2 linked regions of the Thiocapsa rosea genome follow. The protein of the gene in region 1 interacts with the protein of each later gene in a pairwise test. Links are inferred from orthologs where the notes say so. Each region holds a gene or a part of one and is shown on either strand. Other genes may lie near its edges.

The links. Proteins that work in one complex are often made in the same cells at the same time.
Region 2: the proteins of dnaQ (region 1) and dnaE interact in binary tests that used the Escherichia coli proteins (3 or more experiments, as listed by UniProt). The link is inferred for Thiocapsa rosea from one-to-one orthologs.

The regions. Positions count from the first base shown.
Region 1 is NZ_RBXL01000001.1:2,777,441-2,781,672, reverse strand. Bases 612-3,426 are described here. They hold dnaQ (DNA polymerase III subunit epsilon), read right to left. Parts: upstream 2,473-3,426; coding sequence 1,750-2,472; downstream 612-1,749. Other genes in these bases: BDD21_RS12335 (class I SAM-dependent methyltransferase), read right to left, coding at 3,086-3,426; rnhA (ribonuclease HI), read right to left, coding at 2,647-3,093; fnr (fumarate/nitrate reduction transcriptional regulator Fnr), read left to right, coding at 905-1,663; BDD21_RS12355 (sulfur globule family protein), read left to right, coding at 612-744. Also shown: BDD21_RS12360 (CTP synthase), read right to left, coding at 1-17; more of BDD21_RS12355, read left to right, coding at 343-611; more of BDD21_RS12335, read right to left, coding at 3,427-3,844; BDD21_RS12330 (transglycosylase SLT domain-containing protein), read left to right, coding at 4,024-4,232. UniProt on the Escherichia coli protein: DNA polymerase III is a complex, multichain enzyme responsible for most of the replicative synthesis in bacteria. The epsilon subunit contain the editing function and is a proofreading 3'-5' exonuclease.
Region 2 is NZ_RBXL01000001.1:667,706-673,207, forward strand. What follows is about bases 647-4,731. They hold dnaE (DNA polymerase III subunit alpha), read left to right. Parts: upstream 647-955; coding sequence 956-4,531; downstream 4,532-4,731. Other genes in these bases: BDD21_RS02960 (paraquat-inducible protein A), read left to right, coding at 4,531-4,731. Outside these bases: BDD21_RS02950 (hypothetical protein), read left to right, coding at 1-282; more of BDD21_RS02960, read left to right, coding at 4,732-5,502. UniProt on the Escherichia coli protein: DNA polymerase III is a complex, multichain enzyme responsible for most of the replicative synthesis in bacteria. This DNA polymerase also exhibits 3' to 5' exonuclease activity. The alpha chain is the DNA polymerase catalytic subunit.

The DNA.
Region 1 (4,232 bases):
AAAATAAACTTGGTCATGGGGGTAGAGGAGGCAGTCGAGGGCAGTGGCCCGGATCCGCCGACAAGCTACCAAAAACCCCGCAACTGCTCAATGCGAATGCCGCCGATCGGCCACTCGGAAGGGCTCGACGCGACCAGGTCCGGCGGTTCCGCGGAGGCCGACTCCGTGTACGCGCGCGACCTTCACAAAACCCGAGGAGGTGTTTTATAGTCGGGTTGGTTTCGCAAAGGACGAAACACACCTTCTCGGCTTTGCAGGCGCTCGATAAGATCGGGCGCCGACGCAGCGGCCTTGATCGATGTTTGACCTAAGAAGATGAGCAGAAACACAGGAGCGTCAACAATGCGTCAGTCAGCAAAATTGATGAGTGCAGCCGCCATCGCAGCGGCCGCCGCCTTCGCCGTGAGCCCGGCGCAAGCCTGGTGGGGTGGACCGGGTTGGGGTGGCCCTGGCTACGGTGGTTACGGACCCGGCTACGGCTCCGGCCTCGGCGACATGTTCGGCGATATGCTCGGCGACGGATGGGGTGACTTCAACATGAACATGAGCGGCGGCGGCCGCGGTTACGGCCGCGGTCGTGGCTACGGAAGCGGTTACGGACGCGGTTACGGCTATCCGGGGTACGGCTACGGTTACCCCGGGTACGGTTATGGCTATCCCGGTTACGGCGCACCCTTCTACGGCGTGCCTTATGCCGCTCCATACGCCGCGCCCGCTGCCCCCGCGACCGGCGAAGCGAAGTAAGCCATACGCAGATTCGGTAGGCTCGCGTCAAGGCCGCGCCCGCGAGGGCGCGGCCTTTTTTACGCGTCGAGGTCGACCGGATGACAAGAAGATAATCTTCGCTTGATCCAGATCAAGCGACGGTTCAAAATCTGTCGACCGAAGATCGAGGGGCGATGCCGTGAGCCACCATAAAGTCATCTCGCTGGAGACTATTCGCATCGCCTGCAGGAACTGTTCCCTGTCGTCGCTTTGCTTGCCCATGGGCCTTGCACCGGATGATGTCGAGCGACTCGACGAGATCGTCAAACGCACGCGTCCGCTCCACCGGGGTGATTTCCTGTTTCGCGACGGAGACCGATTTCGCTCGCTCTACGTCGTGAAGACCGGCTCGGTGAAGACCTTCGCACCCAGCCCCGAGGGCGGCGAGCAGGTGCTGGGCTTTCATCTCCCCGGCGAGGTCATCGGACTGGATGCCATCGACAAGGACATCCACGCCTGCTCGGCAAAGGTGCTTGAGACATCCGCCATCTGCGAGCTCCCGTTTACGCGGCTCGAAGAGCTGACCGCAACCATCCCCAGCCTGCAGCATCAGATGTTCCGACTGCTCAGCAAAGAGATCGGACACGACACGGATATGCTCTTGCTGCTCGGCAAGAAGAATGCCGAAGAGCGGCTCGCCGCCTTCCTGCTCAGCTTGTCGAAGCGTCTGCACAAACGCGGGCTGTCCGCGACGGACTTCTATCTGAGCATGTCCCGGCATGAGATCGGCAATTATCTGGGGCTCGCCGTCGAGACCGTCAGCCGACTCTTCACGCGCTTCCAAGACGACGGCCTGATGAATGTCGACCGCAAGCACATCCAATTGCTCGACGTGGGCATGCTGGAGTCGCTGGTGGGCGGCGCCGGGCAGAATCGGCGCCAACAGCAGCAGAGCTAAACTGCGCCCGGTGAGATGTGAGATATCGGTCGTATTGGATCGGCCCCGGAGCGACCAAGCACCCCGGAGTCGGCGCAGTTTAGGCGTCATCCTTCCACGCGAAGCCAAAGACAACCCTCGGCACTCGCGGCCTGGATGGCCATGAGGCGCTCGGCGTGTGCGTCGAGCGCTGCTTGGTCGGCTCGAATCACGCGAAGTCTGGGCCGACTCGGATCCAGTCGGCCGCGCTGCCGAGCGTCCGGCCCTGCATGAGACGGCGTCGCGACCTCCTCCCCGAGACTCAAGGCCACCTGCCCGCCGGTCATGGCGAGATAGACATCCGCCAGGATCTCGGCATCGAGCAGAGCGCCGTGCAGGTCGCGATGGCGATGATCCACGCCGTAGCGCTTGCACAAGGCATCGAGGCTGTTGCGCTGCCCCGGATGGATGCGCCGAGCCATGAGCAGCGTGTCCGTCACCTCGCACAGGTCCGGGATCCGCGGTGCTTCGGCGTTCCAGCCGGCAATCTCGCGATCGAGAAACCCGAGATCGAAGGCCGCGTTGTGGATGATCAGCTCGGCCCCTTCCACGTAGTCCAGAAAGCCCTCGGCAATCTCGGCGAAGCGCGGCTTATCGGCGAGAAAGGCGTTGGTGATCCCGTGCACGTCGGAAGCGCCCGCATCGATCTGCCGATCCGGCTGAAGATAGCGATGGAAGTTGTTTCCGGTCAGGCGCCGGTCGATCAGCTCGACACAGCCGATCTCGATGATGCGATGGCCAGCCTGTGGATCGAGACCCGTGGTCTCGGTATCGAGCACGATCTGTCTCATTATAAACCGCGTCCAGAATGAAACCCGCCGGGTTGCAGGCAAGCGAGTCCCCGCGGACTCCAAATGCCTCGGACCTGACGCGGTTTAAAAAAGGAAAATTTGAACATCTGAATCGCGTCTGCGCCGACGCAATCCGAATCACGCGACGCTGAGTCGACGCGAAAACCGCGCATGTCATGCCGGACGCGATTCAGCCCCGATCCCGCGATTCGCCAGCTTATCCGCACGCTCGTTCTCGGCATGACCGGCGTGGCCCTTGACCCACTTCCAACGCACCTGATGAGCGCCGATGGCGCAATCCAGACGTTCCCAGAGGTCGCGATTCTTGACCGGCTTACGATCGGCCGTCTGCCAGCCGTTGCGTTTCCAACGCGGCATCCATTCCTCGACACCGCGCTTGACGTATTGAGAGTCGGTGACGATCTCTAGACAGGTCGGACGCTTCATGGCCTCCAGCGCCATGATGACCGCCATCAGCTCCATGCGGTTGTTGGTGGTCGCGCGCTCGCCGCCGCAGAGTTCCTTTTCGACCTCCCCCCATCGCAGCAGGACACCCCACCCCCCGGGTCCCGGATTGCCCTTGCAGGCACCGTCGGTATAGGCGCGCACGCAATCAGGCATGACCGGCCCTGCGTGTCGTCGGCTCAGCAGCACCGCCGCGCAACAGCGACCGCCCCCAAGCCGGGCGCAGCGGCGTCAAGGTCGCCACGCGTTTGACGGCCCGGATCAAATAGACACCACCCAGGATCGGCCAGAGGCGCCGACCCAAGGTGTCGAATGCCGCACAGCTCGGCCCCAAGGCGCGCCGGAACGGCGGCCGAAACATGATGTGCTCGCGAAGCTCGATATCGAAACCCAACACGGACAACCAATCCTCGATTTGATAAGCAGTGCGGAAACGCCCGCACCAAGGGACCTGCGTACCGGAGCCGTGCAGCAGCGACCAGAGGCCCCAGGCACTGAGTGCGTTGAAGCCCAGCACGATCACCCGCCCCTCCGGGATCAGAACGCGCTCGACCTCGCGCAGCACCGCTTGGGGATCGGGCGAGAAATCCAGGGTATGCGGCAGCAGGAGTGCGTCGATCGAATCGCTCGCTAGCGGCAGGCGGCTCGGCAATCCGACGATCTCGCGCCCAGCGTGACCGGAGGGCTGCTCGCAGGGCATCAGGATACGATGGCGGATCCGGCTCGAGGCCATCGCGTCTCGAAAGCTCTCGGTCACGCCGATCTGGACCAGGTAATAGCCAAAGGTGTCGCTCAGCAGCCGCTGAACGCACGCGCTCTCGAGCGCCGCCACCTCGGCTCCGAGCGGCGACCGGTACCAGTCTTGTAGTTCTGCCAGGGGTGAACCCGGGTCCTTGCGCACAGTCATGCCGATGCCTCTTCAAGAGCCGCATGTTAACCGTGATTGAGCGCACTGTCGTGCGGACGTCGAGCGGAATTTCCTGCGACCGGATCTGGAATTAACGGCCGGCTTTGGGTATGATGCTTTCCTAATTCCTGGAAAACTCAATTAAACAATCACTTACCGGGAATTCCTAGGGGGGAAACATGCCTGATGCCGCACGTTTTGCGCGCTCGCTCGGCGCGCTCGGCGTTCTATCGCTGCTCTTGAACGGATGCGCGACGGAGACCCGCATGGTCGATAACGACTTCGGAGACTCCGGCTACTCAGGCATGGTGTCCGCTCGCGAATACGGCTTCGTCCGACCGGCCACGGATGTCGTGGTCATGGAAAGATACACCGCCGGGCGTGCGGA
Region 2 (5,502 bases), 2.1 Mb from region 1 along the record:
GTCGAGCCCGCCCCCGCCTTCCAGGACATAGCGGATTTCCTTGGAGAGATGCGTGCTGTCCTCGCCCTGTTGAAAGAGCTTGTCGTTGCGGGCACTGGCGATCAGCTTGGCGCGGGGATTCTCATCCTCGCGGAAGATGAAGCGGTTGCCGTCCTCTTGGATATGGCGGTGCCTTTCAGGCGGCGGCCCTTGAACTCATCGCGTAAGGTCAGGCCAAGCATGCGTCCTCCAACAATTATCCGTTCGTCCCCTTCACCGACCTACGGCCTTCGGCCTTACTGATGCCTGGTTCCCGCTTTCTGTGCCGCCGTCGCCGAGTTTGATCGCGCTCCCGCGCCCGGCCAAATGGCCGGGCGACACGGGCGATTTCGCCTGTTTTACACGGCCTGAAATGTTTCAATCCGCGCCAGGCCTATTGGCCCGGCGATGCTTTACAAATGCCAGGTCAACCAGATGCAGTACGAGGTTTCAATCCGCGCCGGGCCCATTGGCCGGGCGATGCTCCGCGCATCCAATCAGTTGATGCTGCGTAAGGAGCACAACGAGCTTGCGCGATCTTGGCCGGCGGGGCAAGTAGGAAGAGGACGACTGCAAGTCGTCTCTCCCGGGGGAGTCGACGCTTCGCGACGACCGTCGGCCTCACTTTCGAGCGACCGACGCGACCTGCATACACGAGGACATCCGAACCGACGATTGATCGATGGACACTGTCCGTTTCCTCTGCCTGGCCTCCCGTAAAAAGTCCGCAAAATCAGAGCTGCTGTAAGCGCGGCGTTGCGGTCGCTCCCGAACGGGGCGGGAACGACAGACCGCGGCGACGCTCGCCCCTGTCGAGGATCCCGACCCGGATCCCGGATCCGATCTGTTTTTCCGAATCGGCGCGACAGGGGTAGGCGGGTAGACTAGGCGCCCGGCATCCCCCGCCGCCATCTTCGACTCCCGAATCAGGACACCCGTGGATCCCAGCTTCGTCCATCTGCATCTGCATTCCGAGTATTCCCTGGTCGACGGACTGGTGCGGGTCAAGCCGTTGGTCAAGCGCGTCGCCGAGCTGGGGATGCCAGCGGTCGCCATCACGGATCAATGCAACTTCTTCGCCTTGGTGCGCTTCTACAAGGCCGCGGTCGCGGCCGGACTCAAGCCGATCGCGGGGGCCGACCTCCTGGTGCGCAACCCGGAGGACGCGAACAAGCCCCACCGTCTGGTGCTGCTCGTTCAGGATGCGATCGGCTATCGCAATCTCACGCGGCTCATCTCGCGCGCCTATGTGGAGGGACAGCATCTCGGGGTGCCGCACGTGGAGCGCGACTGGATCGCGTCCGCTGCGGAGGGGCTGATCGCGCTTTCGGGCGGGCCGCAGGGCGATGTCGCCCAACTGCTGCTGAACGGGCATCGCGATGCCGCCGAGCGACGGCTTGCGGAGTGGCTCGCGGTCTTCGGCGACCGCTTTTACCTGGAGCTGGTGCGGACCGGGCGCGAGCAAGAGGAGGCGCTGGTGGAGGCCAGCGTGGATCTCGCCATCCGATTGGGCGTGCCGGTGGTGGCGACCAACGACGTACGCTTCCTCCATCCCGAGGACTTCGAGGCCCACGAGGTCCGGGTCTGTATCCACGAAGGGCGCACGCTGGACGACCCGCGCCGTCCGCGCCGCTACAGTGCCGAGCAGTCGCTGCGCAGCCCCGCGGAGATGGCCGAGCTCTTCGCCGATCTGCCCGAGGCGCTGGAGAACTCGGTCGAGATCGCCAAGCGCTGCAACCTGGAGCTCACACTCGGGAAGAACTTCCTGCCGGATTTCCCGGTCCCGGACGGGATGACGATGGACAGCTATTTTGCCGAGGCATCCCGGGTCGGGCTCGACGAACGCCTGCAGCGGATCCTGGACCCGGAGTCGCCGGACCTCGCCGAGCAGCGCCGACCCTACATCGAACGGCTCGACCTCGAGCTGTCCGTCATCATCCAGATGGGCTTCACCGGCTACTTCCTGATCGTCGCGGACTTTATTCAATGGGCCAAGGCGCAAGGCATTCCGGTCGGACCGGGACGCGGCTCGGGCGCGGGCTCGCTGGTCGCCTATGCTCTGAAGATCACGGATCTGGACCCGATCGAGCACGATCTGCTGTTCGAGCGGTTCCTGAATCCCGAGCGCGTCTCCATGCCCGACTTCGACGTCGACTTCTGCATGGAAGGCCGCGACCGGGTCATCGACTATGTCGCCGGGAAGTACGGTCGCGAGGCCGTGTCCCAGATCATCACCTTCGGCACCATGGCGGCCAAGGCGGTGGTGCGCGATGTCGGGCGCGTGATGGGCCATCCCTACGGATTCGTCGACCGGGTCGCCAAGATGGTGCCCTTCGAGCTGGGCATGACCCTGGAGAAGGCGCTCGCCGAGAGCGACGATCTGAAGGCCGCCTACGAGGACGACGAAGAGATCCGGACCCTGATCGACATGGCCCGCAAGCTCGAAGGTCTGACCCGCAATGCCGGCAAGCATGCCGGCGGCGTGGTGATCGCACCGACCAAGCTGACCGACTTCGCACCGCTCTACTGCGAGCAGGGCGGGGAAAACCTGGTCACCCAGTTCGACAAGGACGACGTGGAGCAGGTCGGACTGGTCAAGTTCGACTTCCTGGGTCTGCGCACCCTGACCATCATCGATTGGGCGCTCAAGACGGTGAACGCGCTGCGTCGCGAGGCCGGCGAGGCGCCGATCGATATCGAGCGGATCGAGCCGCAGGATACCGAGGCCTTCGCGCTGCTCAAACGCTGCGAGACCACCGCTGTTTTCCAGCTGGAGTCGCGCGGCATGAAGGAGCTGATCAAGAAGCTCCAGCCCGACAGCTTCGGCGATATCACCGCGCTGGTGGCGCTCTTTCGCCCCGGCCCACTGCAGTCGGGCATGGTCGACGACTTCATCAATCGCAAGCACGGCCGCGCGGAGGTCGCCTATCCGCACCCGGATCTGGAGCCTATCCTCAAGCCGACCTACGGCATCATCCTCTATCAAGAGCAGGTGATGCAGATCGCCCAGGTGCTCGCCGGCTATTCGCTCGGCGGCGCCGACCTGCTGCGCCGGGCGATGGGCAAAAAGAAGCAGTCCGAGATGGACAAGCAGCGCGCCATCTTCGAGGAAGGGGCGGTCGCGCGTGGGGTCGACGGCAACGTTGCGACCTATATCTTTGACTTAATGGATAAATTTGCAGGTTACGGCTTCAACAAGTCACATTCGGCCGCCTATGCACTGGTCAGCTATCAGACCCTCTGGCTGAAGACGCACTACACGGCGGCCTTCATGGCGGCGGTGCTGAGTGCGGATATGGACAACACCGACAAGGTGGTGACCCTGATCGAGGAGTGTCGCGCGCTGCGTCTGCGGGTCGAGCCGCCGGCGGTGAATCGCTCCGCCTACCGCTTCACCGTCGCCGATCCGCGCACCGTGATCTACGGCATGGGCGCCATCAAGGGGGTCGGAGAGGGTGCGATCGAGGCGATCATCGCGACACGCACGGCCGAGGGCCCCTTCCGCGATCTGTGGGATTTCTGTCGGCGGATCGATCTGCACAAGGCCAACCGACGCGTCCTCGAGGCCCTGGTCCGCGCCGGTGCACTCGACGAGCTGGGGCCGAACCGCGCAACCCTGATGGCCGAGCTGCCCTTGGCGCTGAAGCTCGCCGAGCAGCATCATGCGACCCGGGCGGCCGGCCAAGCCGATCTCTTCGGTGCGCTGGAGCCGGTCGCCTCGCCCGAGCCCGATCCCCAGCTCGCGACCGAGGTCCGTGTCGACTGGGAAGACGAACAACGTCTGGCGGGCGAGAAGGAGACACTCGGGCTCTATCTGACAGGCCATCCGATCGATCGCTACGAGTCGGAGCTCCAGGCGATGGCGGTCAGCCGGATCGCCAAGCTCTTGGAGACGGATCGCGAGCTGGGTCGGCGCGACCGGCGCGATCGCGAGAAGCGCAGCGTCGCCGGTCTCGTGGTCTCGGTGCGTCACGGCAAGACACCGCGCGGGCGCATGGGCTCGGTGGTGCTCGACGATCGCACGGGGCGCATCGAGATCACGGTCTTCTCCGAGCTCTACGAGCAGTTGCGTCATCTGCTGGTGCCGGATCAGATCCTGCAGATCTCCGGGGTACTCAATTTCGACGAATACCGCGACAGCTGGTCCTTGCGTGCCGACGACGTGCGGACCTTCGAGCAGGCGCGGGCGAGCATGGCCGATCATCTGGGGCTGATCCTGGATCTCTCGGACCCCGCCGCCCATGCCGAGGGACTCGCCCGGCTCGATGCCTTGCGCGCCGCACTCGCGGCCTTTCGCGACGGGGATCTTCCGGTCCGTCTGCGCTATCGTCGCCCGGGGGCCGCAGGCGAGCTGGTGCTCGGCGACGCTTGGCGTGTCGAGCCGGCCGATGCCCTGCTGAAACGTCTGCGACAGCTCCTCGGGGGCGATGCGGTGAAGGTTGTCTACGAACGCTCGCCCCTGCCGGTCGCGCAAACCGAGACGCAACGTCCGCGTCTGGCGGCGGTGGGCTGATGCAGACCGGGCACCGCGTTCGACAGATCCTCGCCGTCGCGCTGCTGATCGGCGCCGGCTGGTTGATGGTCGGCCTGATCGGCGATTTGAATCGCGTGAAGGTCCTGAAGACGGATCTTGCCGAGATCCACCATGTCCGCTACGGGCTGTTGGATGCCGACGTCTGGGTCGCGCGGATCGGGGAGATCCTGGAGAAGCGGGTCGACGAGCTGGATCTCACCGAGGACAGTCGGGCACAGGTGACGCAGGCCGTGACCCAATTGCTGGACACCCTGATCCGCGAGATCGAGCGCAATCTCGCGCAGCGCCGTCCGGACCCCGGCGGAAGCTGGCTGAACCAGCTCCAAGGCGTCCTGCAGCAGGGTTTGCAGGATCTGCTGCTGGATGTCGCGCGCCTGCGCGATCGTGTGCCCGAGTACGCCGATGCCTTCGTCGAACAACTCTCCGTGCCCGGTGTGAAGGAGCAGATCAAGGCGCGGTTGCAGGTGCTGCTTCGCGATGCCGTGGCCTCGAGCGGTGCCGGAACCGATCGACGACCGTTGGAGGCCGTCTTGGTGGGTTATGGCTGTGCGGATGTCGATGCCTGCTCACGCCTGATCGTAACCGAGATCGGTGAGCTTCAGCCCCGGATCCAACAACAGCTCGGGGCGGTGATCGGGCTGACGGCCTTGGTGTTCATGGTCTCGCTCATTGGGGGTGCCCCCCGTGGGAAAGCCTCTGACGGGACGACCGATCGGCTCGCCCCGGCCCTGCTCTTCGCACTCGTCGGCGCGACCTTCCTCCTGCTCGTCGGCGGACTCGCCACGCCCATGATCGAGGTCGATGCACGCATCACCGCCCTCACCTTCCAGTTGCTCGGCGAGCCGGTCGTCTTTGCCGACCAGGTGCTCTACTTCCAGACCAAGAGCATCGTGGACGTGATGCGGATCCTGTTCGAGTCCGGCCAAGCCGATATGCTCCTGGTCGCCGTC